2 regions of the Carnobacterium sp. CS13 genome follow, and region 1 is predicted to be linked to the other one. Evidence: a T-box and tRNA genes for the amino acid it is inferred to sense, from the RefSeq annotation. Region 1 holds a T-box; the other holds one or more tRNA genes.
The links. The T-box of region 1 lies ahead of tyrS (tyrosine--tRNA ligase). A T-box ahead of a tRNA ligase gene usually reads a tRNA of that ligase, here a tRNA-Tyr.

Region 1 (3,418 bases):
TTTTACTGTACAAACGGTCTTCTGGAACTTCATCATTGATCAGTTTCAAAGCTGTATCAAACTTTTCATACATATTGTCCAGCATAGGCTGCCGTCCCTCAGACAAAGCATACATAGCATTGGTGTCGCCGCCTGGCGCTCGACCTACCCCAAAATCGATTCGTCCTGGCGATAGTGCGCTTAGCGTTTTAAAGACTTCTGCCAGTTTTAAAGGAGAATAATGCATCATCATGACGCCTCCGGTACCGATTCGAATATTTTTTGTTTTTGCGGCTAAATGAGCGGCCGTAACTTCCGGTGCTGAACTACCATATCCATTTGTCCCATGGTGTTCAGCCATCCATAAACGTTGATAGCCTAATTCATCTGCTACGATTGCTAATTCTTCTGCTTTTTTTAAAGCATCTGCAGCCGTATTTCCTTTAGTGATTGGTGCTTGATCTAATACACTTAATCTCACGTACTACTCATCCTTTCCATCGTATCCGTTTATCTTATCTCTCCAAGTATATCAGTTCATCTAAAGAATAGCACTGGATTGGTTTGGTTTAAATCAGAGACTGTTCTAAGCATAAAACACCTCTCCTCGCTTTATTTTGACTATACTAGAGATAAAGTAGCTTTACTTTAAAATGTTAGGGGAGGATACAGAATGATACGCGGAATCGATCACATTGGGGTAACCGTTCCTGATATGGAACAAGCAACAAATTTTTTTAAAGAAGCTTTTGCTGCTAAGGTTATTTACGATAATTTATCAGCAGAAGATGAACCGAAATCAGGCAAACAAGTAGAAAAAAATCTCGGGCTCAAACCTGGAACAAAAGAAATGCGCATTCGGATGCTGGCGGTCGGAAACAGTGCCAACATTGAACTGTTCCAGTTTGCCAATGTTGCGCAGCAACAACCAGTCATTGCTTCAGATTATGGCTTACAACATGTGGCTTTTTATGTGGACGACATCGATAAAGCAACTGAACGATTCACTGACGCAGGCGGAAAACTATTGTCCAAACCAAATGATTTATCTTCTTCTGCCGAAAGCGGTTCTGGAAACCAATTTGTGTATGGTCAAGCTCCTTGGGGTATGTTGATTGAAATGATCAGCTATCCAGCAGGAATAAATTATCCGGCTGACAGCCAAGCTAAACGATGGACACCACCTAAATAACGCTTTAAGCAGTCAGCAAAATCCATTGAATGACAGGTTGAGTTTTTAACTATTAATTGGTGTATGTAAATAAGCAGGTTTGTCTATTTGAGTTTCTTGGTATCTCAAAACTATTTGATCCGCTTTTAAGCTCTATTTTTCTGGTACACTATGTTGATTTGCCAATTGACAAACCCATGCTTGTTAACTATACTAAAAGCAATCTCATACTAAACATTACAATGAACGAGCACAGTAGTAAAAGATCTCTGTTGATAGAAAGCTAGTGGCTGATGGAAACTAGTACAAGTCTTTTTACGAATTACACTCTGGAGTAACTTGATTAATCTCAAGCGTCTTACTGGCGTTAACAGTCAATGAGTGGTCAACAAATTTTGCACTGAAATTTGTCGGCAAATTGGGTGGTAACACGAAAAATTTCGTCCCGATGAAAAGGTCTAACCTTTTCATCGGGTTTTTTTGTCTAAAAATATGTATTAAGGAGCTTAAAAAAATGAATATTATTGATGAATTAACTTGGCGCGACGCCATCAACCAACAAACTGACGAAATCGGATTAAGTAAATTAATCGAAAAGAAAAAAATTGCTTTATACTGTGGTGTCGATCCTACTGGTGACAGCATGCATATCGGACACTTGATCCCTTTTATGATTCTGAAAAGATTTCAATTGGCTGGACACCGTCCTGTGATATTGATTGGCGGAGCAACTGGAACCATCGGCGACCCAAGTGGAAAATCAGAAGAACGTACTTTACAAACTATGGAGCAAGTTCAGAATAACGTTAAAAAATTAAGCGCTCAAATGGTTCGTCTTTTTGATGCTGGAGAAAGCAACGGTATCAAAATGGTGAATAACTATGACTGGACTAAAGACTTGAGCTTGTTGGATTTTTTACGCGATTACGGTAAAAGTTTTAACGTTAACACGATGTTATCCAAAGATATCGTAGCCAGCCGTTTAGAGACCGGAATTTCATTTACGGAATTCACCTATCAAATTCTGCAATCTATGGATTATTTGCACTTGTACCAACATGAAGACGTCCAATTACAAATCGGTGGTGCTGATCAATGGGGCAATATCACAGCCGGTCTGGAATTCATCCGTAAACAAGAAGGCCCTGACGCTGAAGCATTTGGTCTGACAATTCCTTTGATGTTAAAAGCCGATGGATCAAAATTTGGAAAAACGGCTGGTGGAGCTGTCTGGCTGGATCCTGAAAAAACAACGCCTTATGAGTTTTATCAATTCTGGTTGAATCAAGACGATCGCGATGTTGTTAAATACTTAAAATACTTCACTTTCTTAACCGAAAATGAAATCGGCGAATTGGCTGAAAAAGTTGAATCCGAACCGCATAAACGTGAAGCTCAAAAAACATTAGCTCGCGAAATGACGTTGTTTGTTCATGGAGAACAAGCTTTAGAAGATGCAGAAAAAATTACTGCTGCACTTTTTTCTGGTGATGTAAAAAGTTTAACGGCTCGTCAAATCGAAGAAGGATTCAAAAATATGCCGACTTTCGAAGCTCTTAAAGAAGAACGCAACATTGTTGAATGGTTGGTAGATGTGGTCGGTATCGAACCTTCTAGACGCCAAGCACGTGAAGACATCACTAACGGCGCCCTTTCAATGAATGGGGAAAAAGTAACCGATGTCGATGCTGTCGTAACTCCTGAAAATTCTTTTGACGGACGATTTATTTTGATCCGCCGAGGAAAGAAAAAATATTTCTTAGTAAAATTGGTATAAAGCTAAAGGACTTTCTCTAACAGGTTCAGCAGCAGAAACGCTCTTTGTTTCTGCTGCTTTTCTATCCATTAAAACAATTAAGGAGGATTTATATGACCCAACTTAAACAAGCTACTACTCAAGAAGACGCTGATTTGATCGCTCAACTCGCAAAAGAAATTTGGGAAGAGCACTATACAGCGATTTTAGGCGAAGAACAAGTCGCTTATATGCTGACTCATTTGCAATCCGCAGCCGCTATTCACCAAGAAATACTGGATGGCAAAGCTTATTTCTTAGTTGAAAGCCATCAAACAGCCATCGGCTATCTTTCATATGCCTTGTCAGCAGAGCAGCTTTTTCTGAGCAAACTTTATTTAAAAAGCAGCAGCCGCGGCAATGGAATCGGAAAAGAGCTTATTGAAAAGCTAAAAAACACAGCAAATGAAGCAAATAAAAAGACGGTGTTTTTGACGGTCAATAAATTCAATCACCCTACTATCGCTGTTTAT
Region 2 (3,418 bases), 210 kb from region 1:
AATACCATTCTCCTAAGGGCACCATACCTGCCCCGAGCAACGACCCGACAACTGGAATATCAACCAAGAAAGAATTGAACCGTTCAAAAAAAGTCCAGTTTTGATTTAAAGAGGTCCAAGGAACCAAACCAAGGATCATAATGAAAAAAGTTAATGCAAACAGAATCATGACATTTTTTTGTCGTACATCTAGCTCTTTTTGCGATTCGTGAATTTTAAAATGATCAATATTTTTTTCTTTTTGTTCTGCTACAAATGATGCATCAGGATCTTTTTCTACTTTGACAGCGTAACGGTAAACATAAAAAGTGGAAGCGGCATACAAGACAATAAATAAAATGAGGCGCCAAATAATACCTTCTCCCGGACTGATGCCTAGTGCTTGTGACGCAACTCCAGTAGCAAAAGGGTTGACCGTAGAAGCTAAAACACCTATTTGCGAACCAACTAATACAATAGCCACAGCAACCAAAGTATCAAAACCGACACCGACCATCACTGGCAGTATTAAGGGATAGAAAGCTAATGTTTCTTCTCCCATACCGAAAGTAGTTCCTCCAATAGCGAAAATCAGCATCAATACAGGAATCAGCTTTTTTTCTTTGCCTTTGTAAGCTTTGACGATAGAAGCGATTCCCGCATCTAAAGCTCCAGTCTTGGTTACGACTCCTAAGAACCCGCCCACAACCATAATAAACAACGAAACTTCAATTGCTCCAGGTGTCGTGTCGGTTCCAAGCATCCCTTTTACAGGAGACATGAAAACCTCCCAGATCCCCTGAGGATGGGATTCGACAGTATGATAAGTTCCAGCAATAATATTTCCTGCATCATCAGTGTCATATGAACCTGCTGGAATAAACCAGGTTAAAATAGCGATAGCAACGATAATGAGGAACAATACAGTAAAAGACGACGGCATAGAAAACTTCTTTTTCTTTTGCGTTTGTGTATCCAATCTATTCTCCTCCTTTAAGACAGACAAAAAAGTATCTCTAAAAAATGGATGTTTTCAATAATAGTATATCAAAAAAGGGCTTTTACTGGGGTTTTCAGCATTTAAATCGAAGAGACATACCGTAATCTCAAATAGGTGTATGTTAACTAAAAAAACAGCCTATGCTAAAAGTGTAAAGTGCTTAGGAACTGGAAGCAACTCCTAGGGCTTAGAAACAAAAAAACTTTCAAATTATACTTGATAAAGTGAATGATATGTTATAAGATGTAAAAGGATGTTTTGGGAGGGGTAGCGAAGTGGCTAAACGCGGCGGACTGTAAATCCGCTCCTTCGGGTTCGGCAGTTCGAATCTGCCCCCCTCCACCATTAATTTACTAATTTAATTTTTAGTAAATGCATTTAAAATAACTAAACAAGTCGTCCAAAGTGTGGCGGTGTTGGCAAGAAGGATACACCTGTTCCCATTCCGAACACAGCAGTTAAGTTTCTTAGCGCCGATGGTAGTGAAGGGATTCCCTTTGTGAGAGTAGGACGTTGCCATGCTTAGCAACTTGTTTAGCTTCGAGTCATTAGCTCAGTTGGTAGAGCATCTGACTTTTAATCAGAGGGTCGCAGGTTCGAATCCTGCATGACTCATAAAGACTAGTGACGGAAACGTTGCTAGTTTTTTTTATATTATTCGAAAAAACAGCAGAATAAAGCAGGTTTTTTCCTTCATACAATGAACGAGTATTTAGGGTAAGTATGGTATAATAAAAAACGAGTGACAATTTAAAAAGTTATTGGAGGTGCACGTATGTCCATAGATTGGTCACACTTATTTACATGGCGAACGTTTATCAATGCAGTCGATATTATGGTGGTAACTTTTTTTATTTACCAGCTGATAAAAATATTGAAAGGCACAAAAGCTGTCCAATTATTAAAAGGGATCGCGGTCATCATGTTGATCAAAATAGGAAGTTTCTTTCTCCAATTGCAAACAGTAGACTGGATCGTGGATTTAGTTATTCAATGGAGTGTTTTGGCGATCATCATTATTTTTCAGCCAGAATTGCGCAGAGGGTTAGAACATTTGGGACGAGGATCGTTTTTCAAAAACAATCAAAGGAAAATAGACCCGGCTAAAAAAATGATTCAACAAATCGATCAGGCCGTTCAGTACATGGCTAAACGAAGAATCGGAGCATTGATTTCGATTCAAATGGAAACAGGTTTGGAAGAATATATTTCGACCGGGATTGCCTTAGACGCAGATATATCGGGAGAATTGTTAATCAATATTTTTATTCCGAATACCCCTTTGCATGACGGTGCTGTCATCATTAAAAACCATAAAATAGCAGCCGCGGCAGGATATTTACCGCTATCCGAAAGTTCCTTGATCCCGAAAGATTTAGGAACACGGCATCGTGCAGCAATCGGATTAAGTGAAGTAACGGATGCAATCACGGTTATCGTTTCAGAAGAAACAGGTGGAGTAAGCATCTCTCACCGCGGTGACTTGTTAAGAGAATTATCCCGCGAAGATTTCGTGAAATTTTTAAGTAAAGAATTGGTTCTCCCAGAAGAAGCTGTCAAAAAAAATCCGCTACAAGAGTTTATCGACAGTTTTAAGAAAGGAGTGTAAAAAATGGAAAAGATTTATAACTCTCCATGGTTTACAAAACTGGTTGCTTTCGGATTCGCTGTCTTGTTATTTACTTATGTAAATTACGAAAATACTAGCAAACTACGAACGACTAATCCGCTAGGCGGCGTTAGCATTACCTCGAGTAAGACGATCACAAATGTGCCGATCGTAGTAGATATTGATCAAGACCAATACTTTGTTTCCGGTTTCCCTGAAACAGCTTCAGTCGAAATTACTGGTCCAACCAATATCGTGGCGCAAACAACAGCCAATAAAGGTTTTGATCTAGTAGCTCAAAACTTAGATCAATTGGGCGTAGGTACTCATACGATTCGATTGATACCGGAAGGGCTTTCCTCCGATTTGAATTATACCGTTACACCATCAGAAGTAACGATTAAAATTGAAGAAAAACGCGTTGAAACGTTTAAAGTTGGCGTCGTATTTGAGGCAACCGATTTGGCAAAAGGTTATGTAGCGGGGCAGCCTACTTTAAATTATGATACCGTTGAAATTTCCGGAGCTGCTTCCACGATCGATAAGGTTCATTCTGTGCAGGCAATCGTTACTGCCACAAAAGGTGCGAAGTCAGATATCAAGCAAACCGTCCCGATAAGTGTCAGTGATGCAGATGGCAATCAGTTGGATGTGAATATCAATCCAAGCGAAGTCACTGTTAGTATTCCAGTAGCCGCTGAAAGCAAAGAAGTGCCTGTCTCTTTGATTCAAACAGGTGAACCAGAAGATGATTATACGTATGAATTAGGCATAGAAAACGAAAAAAATACAACGGTAAGTGTAACCGGGTCACAAGAATTATTAGATGA

Region 2: it has a tRNA-Tyr gene. The T-box ahead of tyrS (tyrosine--tRNA ligase) is inferred to sense a tRNA for this amino acid. The anticodon was not compared.

The regions. Positions count from the first base shown of each region.
Region 1 covers NZ_CP067364.1:86,668-90,085, reverse strand. The annotation lists gene JHE06_RS00415 (LLM class flavin-dependent oxidoreductase) at 1-460, opposite strand, end outside; gene JHE06_RS00410 (VOC family protein) at 653-1,171, shown strand; T-box leader at 1,384-1,601, shown strand; gene tyrS (tyrosine--tRNA ligase) at 1,665-2,927, shown strand; gene JHE06_RS00400 (GNAT family N-acetyltransferase) at 3,020-3,418, shown strand, end outside.
Region 2 covers NZ_CP067364.1:298,282-301,699, forward strand. The annotation lists gene JHE06_RS01450 (YfcC family protein) at 1-922, opposite strand, end outside; tRNA gene JHE06_RS01455 (tRNA-Tyr) at 1,241-1,324, shown strand; rRNA gene rrf (5S ribosomal RNA) at 1,386-1,501, shown strand; tRNA gene JHE06_RS01465 (tRNA-Lys) at 1,522-1,594, shown strand; gene cdaA (diadenylate cyclase CdaA) at 1,755-2,588, shown strand; gene JHE06_RS01475 (CdaR family protein) at 2,592-3,418, shown strand, end outside.